Regions from separate parts of the Pseudoalteromonas sp. Ld20 genome, predicted to be linked through region 2. Evidence: predicted binding sites of a transcription regulator. Region 2 holds the regulator's gene; the other holds the start of a gene.
What was found. Region 2 encodes sigma-54, which starts transcription at its own class of promoters, with help from an activator protein. Its sites were predicted from a motif close to GTTGGCACGNNNNTNGNNT; they were not measured.
Positions count from the first base shown of each region.

Region 1: the regulator sigma-54 is predicted to act here: its motif matches at 3,988-4,006, upstream of ACJJVX_RS21360 (EF-hand domain-containing protein).

Region 1 covers NZ_JBISHB010000047.1:45,821-52,562, reverse strand. Annotated here, with positions in the region: gene fmt (methionyl-tRNA formyltransferase) at 1-597, shown strand, start outside; gene rsmB (16S rRNA (cytosine(967)-C(5))-methyltransferase RsmB) at 590-1,888, shown strand; gene trkA (Trk system potassium transporter TrkA) at 1,905-3,281, shown strand; gene ACJJVX_RS21365 (EF-hand domain-containing protein) at 3,387-3,602, opposite strand; gene ACJJVX_RS21360 (EF-hand domain-containing protein) at 3,691-3,903, opposite strand; gene ACJJVX_RS21355 (OsmC family protein) at 4,395-4,880, opposite strand; gene ACJJVX_RS21350 (DUF998 domain-containing protein) at 4,896-5,489, opposite strand; gene ACJJVX_RS21345 (calmodulin) at 5,815-6,027, opposite strand; gene ACJJVX_RS21340 (calmodulin) at 6,164-6,376, opposite strand; gene ACJJVX_RS21335 (calmodulin) at 6,451-6,663, opposite strand.
Region 2 covers NZ_JBISHB010000043.1:372,130-378,871, reverse strand. Annotated here, with positions in the region: gene mgtE (magnesium transporter) at 1-979, opposite strand, end outside; gene ACJJVX_RS18850 (HPr family phosphocarrier protein) at 1,101-1,373, opposite strand; gene rapZ (RNase adapter RapZ) at 1,388-2,230, opposite strand; gene ACJJVX_RS18840 (PTS sugar transporter subunit IIA) at 2,251-2,703, opposite strand; gene hpf (ribosome hibernation promoting factor) at 2,708-2,995, opposite strand; gene ACJJVX_RS18830 (RNA polymerase factor sigma-54) at 3,025-4,521, opposite strand; gene lptB (LPS export ABC transporter ATP-binding protein) at 4,588-5,313, opposite strand; gene lptA (lipopolysaccharide transport periplasmic protein LptA) at 5,310-5,843, opposite strand; gene lptC (LPS export ABC transporter periplasmic protein LptC) at 5,833-6,387, opposite strand; gene kdsC (3-deoxy-manno-octulosonate-8-phosphatase KdsC) at 6,384-6,742, opposite strand, start outside.

The DNA.
Region 1 (6,742 bases), on a different contig from region 2:
GGTGCTGCACCAATACAGCGTGCTATTTGGGCCGGGGATACTGAGACTGGCGTCACTATTATGCAAATGGATGAAGGCCTAGATACCGGCGACATGCTGCATATTAGCCGTTGCCCTATTGATGCGACTGAGACCAGTGCCAGCCTATACAATAAGCTTGCTGATTTAGGCCCAAGCGCACTTATCAACACCATCACTCAATTGGCTAATGGTGAAATTACACCACAAGTACAAGATGATGAACTGGCTAACTATGCTAAAAAGCTCTCTAAAGAAGAGGCAAACATTGATTGGACAATGGACGCTGCACAGATTGAACGTAACATTCGTTCATTCAATCCGTGGCCAGTGTGTTTTACCCAAATGGGCGAAAACACTGTAAAAGTATACCAAGCCAATGTTGTTGAACAAACAGGCCCTACAGGCACTGTTTTACAAAGCGATAAACACGGCATTGTGATTGCCTGTGGCACTAACGCACTTAATATCACGCAAGTACAACCACAAGGCAAAAAGCCAATGGCCATTACTGACTTTTTAAACGGCCGAGCAGACTGGGTAACTCCTGGTACAATATTAGGCGAAAACAATGAGTAAAGCTCCCAACATACGCGCGCTTGCCGCCGAAACTTTATATAACGTCGTAGATAAAGGCGCATCTCTAAATCAAGAGCTGCCTTTTGCAAGCCAAGGTTTACCCCCTAAAGATAAAGCCTTATTACAGCAAATTTGTTACGGTGTACTGCGTTATTTGCCAAGCTTAGAGAATTATTGCCAGCATTTAGTAGAACAACCTCTCAAGGGAAAGCGCCGTATATTCCAGTTTTTGCTGTATGTTGGCATTTACCAACTACAACATATGCGTGTTCCACCTCATGCAGCTATCAGTGAAACAGTAAATGCTTTAGAGCAGCTAAGAGCTCTGGGTCTAAAAGGTTTGATCAACGCTATATTACGCAGCTTTCAGCGCCAGCAAGAAGAGCTAGAAGAAAAAGCCAAACAAATTCCGGTCTGTTTATACAACCACCCAAACTGGTTTATCAAACAAGTTACCGAAGCGTACCCTGACTCTTGGCAAGCACTGTTAGAAGCCAACCAACAGCAAGCACCAATGTGGTTACGTGTTAATCAAGCGCAATATAACACAGCTGAATATAGCGAGATGCTTACAGCCAATGATATCGCACACACGTTAAATGCTGACTTTCCTGATGGCATTAAGCTAGATAAACCACGAGATGTTTTCTCATTACCCGAATTCGACACCGGCGCATGTTCAGTACAAGATGCTGCAGCACAGTTAGCGGCACGCTTTTTAGATCCAAAAGCTGAAGAGCACATTTTAGATGCATGTGCTGCCCCTGGTGGTAAAACATGTCATATTTTAGAGCTTGCTGATGCCGACGTACTTGCTCTTGATTGCGACGAAACACGCCTTGAGCGCGTAAAACAAAACCTTGTCCGTATTGGTCTAGGTGCTGATTTACAATGTGCTGATGCTTCTCAACCACACAAATGGTGGGACGAACAACAGTTTGATCGCATTTTATTAGATGTCCCTTGCTCTGCAACAGGCGTGATCCGCCGCCACCCTGACATAAAATGGTTGCGCCGTGCCTCTGATATCAATGATCTTGCAACATTACAAGGTGATATTCTAAATAACATTTGGCCGTTACTTAAGCCCGGTGGTACCTTAATTTATGCAACGTGCTCGGTATTACCACAAGAAAACCAATTACAAGTTGCTAAGTTTTTAACAAACAACAATGACGTTGAGCATATTCCGCTACATGATAACGACACGCCAGCAAACCCAGGTCTGCAATTGCTGCCCGGTGAAAGCGACGGTTTCTATTATGCCAAACTTGTAAAAAAACACTCATAAGAAGCTCAAGTAAACCATGAAAATAATCATACTCGGTGCTGGACAAGTAGGCGGAACGCTCGCTGAAAACCTCGTAGGTGAACAAAACGAAATCACGGTTGTTGATATTGATGGCAACCGTTTACGTGAGTTGCAAGATAAGTACGACCTGCAAGGTGTGACAGGACACAGTGCACACCCAGACGTACTACGCCGCGCCGGTGCGGAAGACGCCGATATGATAATAGCAGTGACCAGTTCAGATGAAGTGAACATGGTCGCTTGCCAAGTTGCTTACAGTATATTTAAAACGCCCACTAAAATTGCACGTATTCGCTCAGAGCAATACCTAAAGTACCGTGAAAAGTTATTTCAAAATGATGATTTACCGGTTGATCACTACATTGCACCCGAGCAATTGGTCACCAAGTATATTCGTCGCTTGATTGACTACCCAGGGGCTTTACAGGTTTTGCAGTTTGGTGATGGCATGCTCTCGTTAGTGGCTGTTAAAGCATACTACGGTGGCTTATTGGTTGGTTATGCGCTATCAGCCTTAAAAGAGCATATTCCTAACGTTGAAACGCGTGTTGCTGCCATTTATCGCCAAGGTAAAGCGATAAAGCCTCTCGGCACCACCGTTATTGAAGCTGATGATGAAGTATTCTTCCTCGCTGCAACTAAGCACATTCGAGCAGTAATGAATGAGCTACAGAAGCTCGAGCGTTCATACAAAAAAATTATGATCGCAGGTGGCGGTAATATCGGTGCAGGGCTTGCCCGTTCACTTGAAAAAAATCACAGTGTAAAGTTACTCGAACGCAGTAAAGAGCGTGCCGAGCAGCTGTCTGAAATGCTCGATAACACCGTGGTGTTTTGTGGGGATGCATCCGATCAAGAGCTGCTATCGGAAGAGCACATAGAACAAGTTGATGTGTTTATTGCGGTGACTAATGACGATGAAGCAAACATCATGTCGGCCATGCTTGCCAAACGCATGGGTGCACAAAAAACCATGGTGCTTATTCAGCGCGGTGCGTATGTTGATTTAGTGCAAGGTGGTGAAATTGATATTGCTATTTCACCGCAGCAAGCAACTATTTCAGCGCTGCTTACTCATGTTCGCCGTGGTGACATTGTAAATGTGTATTCTTTACGTAAAGGTGCGGCAGAAGCGATTGAGGCTGTTGCCCATGGCGACGAAAACACATCAAAGGTTGTAGGGCGTGCAATTGCTGATATCAAGCTTCCTGCAGGGACTACTATTGGTGCAATCGTTCGTAACGATGATGTATTAATTGCGCACGACGACACGGTTATTCACTCTGGTGATCACGTTATCATGTTTTTAATTGATAAAAAGCATATCAACGTCGTTGAAAAACTATTCCAAGTAAGTGCGATTTTCTTATAAGAAAATATGCTTTATATACCGGTTCAATTAAAAAAGCAGCTTAAGTTAAGCTGCTTTTTACGTATATGAAGTGAAGTGTTCATTTTATTTTCCGCTAAGGAAAGCTTATTGTGCCTTGGCGAATTCTTCTTTTGATAACTCACCGTTTTGATCAGTATCTAAGTCTGCAAATATCTCTACAAGGCGTGTATTTACCGATGCCTCTTCTTTGGAAATAGCACCATTACCATCGGTATCAAATGATTCAAAGGTAACCGCAGCAAATGCTGCTGATGAAGCTGCAAGGGCCAAAATAGCAAATGTTGTATTAATATGTTTCATCGTTTTATTCCTCATAAATAAAAAGTAGTATTTTTACTTTTCATTATATTGGTATCGAAAATCTCTTTAAGAAATCACTTTATAAAAATTAAGCTTTTGCAAACTCTTCTACAGAAAGCTCACCATTCCCATCGGTATCTAGTTCAGAGAATAAGCTCATTAGCTCTGCATCCACTGATGCTTCGCTTTGGCTGATTGCGCCACTGCCATCAACATCTAACGTGTCAAAGTCGGTTGCAGCGAATGCTGCTGAAGATGATGCTAATGCGATAAGTGCTAATGTTTTATTTAATGTATTCATCGTTATATTCCTTCAATATTTATGTTTACGAACGCTATATAAACTACCGAGGGCAATCTCATTTCGTTCAATACAAGCTAACTATTACAACTTCGGTGCCAACTCTAAATAGTTATTTAAAATCATGATGTTGATAGTTAAAAAGGAAGAATAAAAAGGTTTAACCACTCTTTTTTGTGGCCAATTAGCAACAAGTCACTTTACATAAAAATTAAATAAATAATAATCAATGGTTTAGGTTTTTAATAAATGACACAGTTTTATCTTTCATACGCTTTTTTAGCTCACTTTTAGAGTGTCTAAAATCGTATTGCAACTGAATAGCCATAGTTTAAAAAATAAACCTGTAAAACAACAAGCTTAAGCCTTTGATTTTAATTGATTTAAAAATATATTTTAACAGAAAAGAAAATAACGGAGCTGGTTTTTGCTTAAAAGTGTGGTTTGTTGCCATTGTGCGAAATCACAATGGCAAAGCGGTTAAATTTTGCTTATAACCGAGTGTCTCTAAAATAAACAATGTCAGTGACTATTTTAGTTTTTACTGAGTTGGCAATAAAACACAATTCATGCGCTTGGTGATGAAAAGATTCCAGTTGCTCAAAGCTCAACGCTTGCCCCTCTGACGGTGTTACCTTCGGCTTTAATGTAACCAGTTTCATAGCGACTTTACCCGCATCGTCTTTTTCCATCACGCCGACAGCATTATCAATATAACTATCAATTTTAATTTTATGTTTTGCAGCAATAGATAAAAAGAACAACATATGGCAGCTCGACAACGAAGCGATAAATGCCTCCTCTGGATCGACATTTTCAGCAACCGAATACGGTAGTGGCACTATATGCGGAGAAGATGATGCCGCCACGCTTAGACCACCATCAAACTCCCACTGATGAGATCGACTGTATTTGTTATCTATAAACAATTCATCTGCTTTACGCGTCCAGTCAATTTTCACTAGATACTCTGACATTTCAATTCCTCTTATTTAGATCACCCACGAAAATGCACTTAGCCACAATAGCTGAATACCATAAGATACACGCTGATAAACCCCTGCGTGCTTTCTTGCCTTAAACGCTTTAGCCAACAACACTAAAAAGTAAATTGTAAATCCGGCCGACACCGCTGAAAACCACCGAAAAATAACCGACACACTCTCACTAAAAACCACCAGCAACGGCGCAATTAGCAATGAAAGTAACATAATAAAACCAGCCCAAGAGTGGATATTACAACTCACAGTTGGCGTTTTTATATAAGGATCTGCATCCATAGGGAAATAACCAGCCACCCAAGTTCCTATACCATGAACAATGACTAGCCAAGCAACTAGATTAATGAGAATAGATGCATCATCAAATGCAAGAACATGCCAGCCAAATAGGCAAAAAAGTATGCCTAGTGGGTAATTGTTTATAAGGGGAGATAATTTTTCTGTAGGGCTACCAGTGGCACCAAGCTCACTGCAAAATTGTTTTCTATGACTGTAATTTGGGTAAAACCGACCAGCCACATAAACACCTACCACAATCCATATACTGGCTATAATTGCGGCGTACGAAGAAATTAGCGATAACATTATTCACCTCCATGTATGAATTAACGCCTTGATAATAAACTTATTTTCAAAACATGTATACCCAAGCCACCTCAATATGCGAGCGTCGCTTTTAAACTAACCCTCTGGGCGTTTCATAGGCGCTTACTCTCTACGTTGTTACTTCTTAAAAGGGACGACCATTATTGCAAAGTAACGCCTTGATATTAAGCCCCTGTGGAACGCTGAATTCTGCATCTTGAGGTGGTTTGGGTATAAACGTTCGATAAACAAACAAAAAAGCAGCCAGGAGGGTGGCTGCTTTAGAGTAAAATGATCAGGGAAGAATCAATTTTAAAAAATCATATTATGCTTTAGAGAACTCTTCTTTTGATAACTCACCGTTTTGGTCAATATCAAGCTCTGTAAATTTCCCCATAAGTTCGGCATCAACTGATGCTTCGCTTTGGCTTATTGCGCCATTGCCATCAACATCTAGCGTGTCAAAGTCGGTTGCAGCGAATGCTACTGAAGACGATGCTAGTGCGATAAGTGCTAATGCTTTATTTAATGTGTTCATAATTAATATTCCTTCAATGTACTATCAAAAAATTGGTTTCAATACTGGTTAAAGCCGTCCTTGCTATCCTTTATCATAGGTTCCTTTCCCATTTAGGTTGTCTTTGGCAACTCAGGATAAACTAAGTATTCAGGTATTAAGCTTGTGAAAACTCTTCTTTTGATAACTCACCGTTTTGGTCAGTATCAAGTTCTGCAAACTTTGCAGAAATAGTCGCATCAACTGATGCTTCCTGCTGGCTAATCACGCCATTACCATCAACATCTAGCGTGTCAAAGTCGGTTGCTGCAAATGCTGCTGAAGACGATGCGAATGCGATAAGTGCTAATGTTTTATTTAATGTGTTCATAATAAATATTCCTTGTAGATAAATTAAGAATGGAAGTCCTTTTCAGAGATCCCTTTAGTAAAAGAATGCCTATATTACGACTTTGAGAACTCGTCTTTAGACAACTCACCGTTACCGTCTGTATCTAGTTCAGCAAACTTTGCCATAAGCTCTGCATCAACTGACGCTTCGCTTTGGCTGATTGCGCCGCTACCATCAACATCTAACGTATCAAAGTCGGTTGCAGCAAATGCTGCTGAAGATGATGCTAATGCGATAAGTGCTAGTGTTTTATTTAATGTATTCATAATAAATATTCCTTCAATGTTTATGGTTTAGAACAAAGTAGTAATCATGTTTTCGTTCAGTACAACTAGACTATTACAA
Region 2 (6,742 bases):
GCACTATGCCATTCAATACAGCAAGGATAGGTAGGATTGCTAAGGTGTTTTCAAAAAAGCTGGCAACAATAGCCGCCATAAGTGCTGTTAATAAGTTAACTCCCAGCCAAATAGAGCGTTTTTTAGAGCTTTTTAATACGGGAGCAAAGGTGTCTTCTTCATCATCAAGACCCGCCAAGCTTAACAGGCTATGCTCGGCGTCTTCTCGGATAACGTCAACGATATCATCGATTGTAATACGACCAAGTAGATGGTCGTTATCATCAACAACAGGTGCTGATATCCAGTTATGGCGCTCAAATAGTTGGGCTACTTCCGTTTCATCCATTGAAATAGGAATGGACTCACAATCTTCATCCATAAAATCACGAATGATCTTATCCGGCGAATTAGTCAATAATGTGGTTAGTGACATGGCACCTATAAAGCAGTTGTTTTTATCAACGACATAAAGGTCATCGGTGCCCTCTGGTAGTTCACCTCTTAAGCGTAAATAACGAAGTACCACGTCGATAGTGACATCTGGACGAATGGTCACGGTATCTGTATTCATCAGCGCACCAGCAGAGCGCTCTTGATATGAAAGAGCTTGCGTTGCGCGTTCTCTGTCTTGGCTATCCATTGCGCTAACAACGTCTTGATAAACTGTGTCAGGCAGGCTTCTTAGCACTTCACCTAAATCATCATGCCCCATGTCTTCAGTGGCCGCAGCAATATGCTCCGGTTCCATTTGGGCGATAATACCTAAACGAACATCTTCTGAGAGTTCTTCGAGTACGTCACCTTGAACATCAGGGTCAACTAGTTGCCATAGTTGGGTACGAGTTTTATGGGGGGATGACTCAAGCAGTAATGCGGTGTCACATGGAGCTGTTTTTGCCAACATACGCCTAACTTGAACAAACTGACCACTGTTAAGTGACTTTGTCACTTGTTTTAGTTGTTGTAGTGGGTAATCTTGTTCAAAAGCTTCAGGCATTGGCGTCCTTAAATAATTAATACACTTTTAGGGTAGGGTAGACTTCGATAATTAAGCAGGCTGATTGTTATAACCAACATGCTTATTCAGTTTATCGCAATTTGTAAAGCGATACTACGAGCTATTCTTGCTCGTTAAATTTCTGTGCAATAAGTTGTCCTATTGCCGCTAGTGCGGGTTCTGCATCGGGGCCTTCGCACACTACTTTTACTTCTTTTCCTTGGCTACTTTCAAGTAACATTAAGCCTAATACGCTATCTCCAGCGGCTTCTTTGTTATCTTGATGAAGCGTAATACTGGCATCGAACTGCACGGCTAGTTGCGCTAATACACTGGCTGCACGGGCGTGTAAACCAAGCTTATTTTCTATTAAAAATGTATCTTCTAAACGCATTGGTTTCTCTTCGTTTATTCTTGTTCGCGATGGCGAATCTTCACATTACTATGGCTCATTGCAAAGCTTTCGCCAATGGTTTGTGCTAAATACACTGAACGATGTTGTCCACCGGTACAGCCGATTGCAATTGTTAAGTAGCTACGATTATTGCGTTCAAGGTGTGGTAACCATGTTTGCATAAAAGTTTGAATTTGCCATGTGAATTTTTGCACTATGCTGTGACTCGCTAAATAATCTTTTACCGGTTGATCAAGCCCTGTTAGTGGCTTTAATTCAGGTTCCCAGTGTGGGTTTGGTAAAAAGCGCGCATCAAATACATAATCAGCTCCCTTAGGAATGCCATGCTTAAAACCAAATGACTCAAATGTAATGATCAGTTTTTTATCTTTTTTGCCTAAGATTTTTTCGCGAATTGATTCAGCCAGCTGGTGGACACTTAAATCGGTTGTATCAAGAATAAAGTCGGCGCGGGTAATGAGTACATCTAATAGCACTTTTTCTTGTTTAATGGCTAAATCAAGTGGCAGTGAATCTAAAGAAAGTGGGTGTAAACGGCGTGTTTCAGAAAAGCGCTTAATGAGCGTTTGGTCGTCACTGTCTAGATAAAATAGAGTTGGGTTTGCAAACCCCGGAAGATACTCAAGAATATCATTAAACTCTTGCTGTTCTTTGGGTAAGTTACGCACATCAATACTGACGGCAATCTTATCGTAGTTATCAGATACACTACGCACTAACGACGGTAATAAGTTTACAGGGATATTATCAACACAATAATAGCCAAGGTCTTCTAATACACGCAAAGCGACAGATTTACCTGACCCTGAGCGCCCACTGATGATAATTAATTCCATGTAAACTCTCCTTCTTTTAACTACGACTGTTCAACAATTACTTGATATAGATCTTGGTCTGTTTTTGCGCTACGTATTTGTTTACAAAACTCTTTGTCGTTGAGTTTATCAGCAATTGTAGCCAACGTCTTTAAATGAAGTTCACTGTCACCGTCAGGTACGATGAGTGCAACAAAAATATCGACGGGGCGATTATCAATGGCATCAAAATTGATTGGTTGTTCGCTTACTAAAATTAAAGCGAGTGGTTCTTGTGCGCCACTCATGCGACCATGCGGGATCGCGATACCACGGCCAATACCTGTACTACCTAATTTTTCTCTATTTAATAGAGCACTCAATATGTCTTGTTGTGATAAGTGAGGAAGCCGTTCATGAGCCAATTGGCTGATAAATTCGAGGATACGTTTTTTGCTATTAAAAAGGACCGCAGCTTTACTGCAGTCCTGACAAGTAAGTGAACTTAGTTTCATAGTGTTAGTGTCGAGCGTGCTTCTCTTTGTGTTTGATAACTTGACGGTCGAGTTTATCGATGAGCCCGTCAATCGCGGCATACATGTCCTGGTGCTGCGTTGAGGCAAATAGCTCTGCGCCACTGACATGTAATGTTGCTTCTGCTTTTTGGTTGAGCTTTTCTACGTCAAGAATAACATGGACATTGTTGATGTGATCAAAATGCCTCTCAAGCTTCGCAAACTTATTGTTTACATAGTCTCTTAATGAATCAGTAATTTCTACGTGACGACCAGTTAAATTTAGTTGCATAAGCATTTTCCTTCTTGTGGTTTTACGCCTTAAATCAAGCTTTTACGTTGATTTGACGGTGGAATAGCTAGCGATTCACGGTACTTTGCTATTGTTCGTCTAGCTACTTTGATACCTTGCTCTGCCAATATATCTGCAATTTTACTATCACTCAATGGTTTAGCTGAGTTTTCTGCTGCAATCAATTTTTTTATGAGTGCACGAATTGCTGTCGATGAGCATTCTCCGCCATTTTCGGTACTGACATGGCTTGAGAAAAAATACTTTAACTCAAAAATACCACGTGGTGTATGCATGTACTTCTGGGTTGTTACCCGGGAGATTGTTGATTCATGCATTTCAACCATTTCAGCAACATCGTTTAATACCATAGGTCGCATAGCCTCGGGGCCATGCTCAAAAAAACCTTGCTGCTGTTTAACAATGCAGTTAGTTACTTTGAGTAATGTGTCATTACGACTTTCTAGGCTTTTTATAAACCATTTAGCTTCTTGTAAATGAGAGCGAATAAATTGGCTGTCAGTGCTCGATTTTACTGAGCGCGACATCGCCGCATATTGGCTGTTAACTCTAATTTTTGGCATGCTATCTGGGTTGAGCTCTACCACCCAGCGGCCTTTAATTTTTTTCACTGACACGTCGGGAATAACGTACTCTGACTCTTCTCGAACTATGGTATCCGCAGGCTTTGGATTAAGGCTGTGGATGAGTGTCATTACTTCTTTTAGTTCATCTTCCTTTAGCTTAGTCTTTTTCATCAAAGTACGATAGTCGCGACTAGCTAATAAATCGATATGATCAGTTAAAATCATTTTTGTTTCGGCAATCCAAGGCGTTGCAGGATCAAATTGATTTAGCTGAATACATAAACATTCAGGTAGGCTGCGTGCAGCAATACCGACCGGATCAAATAACTGAATACGCTTTAATACCGCTTGAACTTCATCAAGTTCAATTTCTTCTTCGTTATTACCTTTGTTTAGGCTTTCAGCAATGTCTTCACAGCTTAGTGTAAGAATACCTGAGTCATCAACCGCTTCGACAATGGCTATCGCGATAGCTTCGTCAGTCGGACTAAAATGAGTCAGCTGTAGTTGCCACATAAGGTGATCGTGGAGGGTTTCAGATGAAGCGCCTTGATAAATAGATTCATCTTCAGGCATTGGCCCTGATGAAGAGCTTGGTGCGGCGCTCATGTATTCATCCCATGTAACATCCATCGCCATTTCGTCGCTTACGGTATCTTTTGCTAGCGCTTCACTGCTTTCTTGTTCGTATTCACTTGGCGTGTCATCAGCTGAGGCACTGACAGTTTGATCATCAGTATCTTGTTTTTGTTCGTTCTTACCACCTGATTCATCACCAAAGTCATTTTCATCGACCTCAAGTAATGGATTGCTATCTAGTGCTTCTTGGATCTCTTGTTGAAGATCTAATGTGCTCAACTGTAACAAACGAATAGCTTGTTGTAGCTGTGGTGTCATTGTAAGTTGCTGGCCCATGCGCAGCTGGAGTGATTGCCTCATGTATCTCTAACAATCCTTTTATTGTTGTCATAATTAAGTCTAGCAGAACCTTAGCCGGGCGTGGCTTTATAGCCTAAATTGCTCACCCAAATAAACGTCGCGGACTGTTTGGTCGGCAAGTACATGCTCAGGAGTGCCTGATGCAATTAACTCCCCATGAGAAACTATGTAGGCTTTTTCACAAACATCAAGGGTTTCTCGTACATTGTGGTCGGTAATAAGTACGCCTATCCCACGGTTTTTAAGATGTTCAATAATCTTCTTTATATCTAACACCGAAATAGGATCAACGCCAGCAAAAGGCTCATCTAACAGAATAAATTTAGGGTTTGCGGCTAAAGCGCGAGCAATTTCAACGCGACGGCGTTCACCACCAGATAATGCCATACCTTGACTATCGCGGATGTGCTGAATGCTAAATTCATCAAGTAAGCCATCAAGCGCTTCTTCACGAGCTTGTTTATTTAGCTCTTTACGGGTTTCGAGTATCGCCATCAGGTTTTGGTAAACGGTCAGTTTGCGAAATATCGAAGATTCTTGCGGTAAATAGCCAATCCCTAAACGTGCACGGCTGTGCATTGGTAATAAGGTGATGTCGTTATCATCTATGCTTATTTTACCTTTGTCGCTTGGCACTAATCCTACAATCATGTAAAAAGTGGTGGTTTTGCCTGCGCCATTAGGGCCAAGTAAGCCAACAATGCTACCAGCGCTGACTTCTAAGCCTACATTTTTTACGACTTGGCGGCCTTTATAACTTTTTGCTAAAAACTCAGCTTTTAATGTGCTCATGGCTGACCTTTTTCGTTATCTTTTTTAGTGTTTACTGGGACTAATATTGTATGCACTCGTTCGTCTGAATTTTCATCTTTTTCAGCGCTAATTAATTGTTGGTCCATGTCGTATGTAATACTTTTGGCATTAATCTTTTGACCTGCTTGAGTGACTTGGGCGTTACCGATTAAAGTTAAATAGCGTTTATCAACATCGTAACGAACCTCATTGGCGCTGGCGCTCATAATTGTGCCATCTGTTTGTTTTTCTTCAAAGTATGCAGGGCTTCCAGTGGCAACAAGCAGCTGCTTATTATCACCTAAATCTTCACGTTTGTGCACTTCTAGGTGATCAGCTGTGATACGACGATTACCATGGATTATCTCTACGTTTTTTTCAAAAATACCGACATTTTTTTTCAGCTGTGCAAGCTGTTTATCAGCGCTTATCGATACTTGGTCTGCAAGTGGAAGAGTACCTTCAGCAAAGCTTGAAAGGGCAATGAACAAGCTAGGTATTACAAGTAAGTGAGCAAATTTATTGGTCATAATATATGGTTCGCGTATGGTTAATAAGTTCTACCACTTCGGCTTTTAAGTCGGCTCTAAGGCCGCGTCCGGTGGTCTTTAAATTTGGTCCGATTAATTCAACAGGCTGTTCTGAACTCATGGTTTGTTGTTCAATATCAACCAAGATATTATCGGCATTAATATGCTTAATCATTGCGTTGTTTGTGAGATTTTTAGCAACAACATTGCCTTCTAAAATCAACTGGTTATTTTCATATAATGTGGCTTCTTGCGCATTGATTTGCCACGTTTGCTGTTGATTATATAAAGTAAAAATAGGCTTTTCAAAGTAAGTAAATCCTAACTGCTGATAAAGTTCCATTTTTGCTGCGGTTACTTTGTGGCTAATTTTACCTTGCTCATCAAATGCGGTTTGCTTTAATTCGACCGCGGTATAATCAGGTTTTGCTATCACATCTTCTTGATTTTTTACCGTGGTCGTTGTTTGGCTAAAGTACGGGAGCCACAACCACGCCATAAAACCTATAAATAATACGCTTAATATTAAACGCGCACTATTCATGAGCTAGTCCCTTCACTGGTCAATGGTTTTCCATTAACTAGCATTAATAGGTCGGTAAGCTCGCGTACTGCACCAAAGCCACCGGGTAGCATTGTTGTGTAATGTGATAGTCGCTTAATTAGCGGGTGTGCGTCATTTACAGCAACTGCAAAGCCAACCAGTTCCATGACCGGTAAATCAGGGCCGTCATCGCCGATATAGGCAATTTGTTCGTCACTTAACTGGAGTTTATCTTTTAGCTCTTGATAAGCGTGCAACTTGTTTTCTTGGCCTTGGTAGATATGCGGTACAGTTAGGCTAGTCATTCGTTGCTGAACTATCTGTGAATGACGGCCTGTGATCACGGCTACTTCAA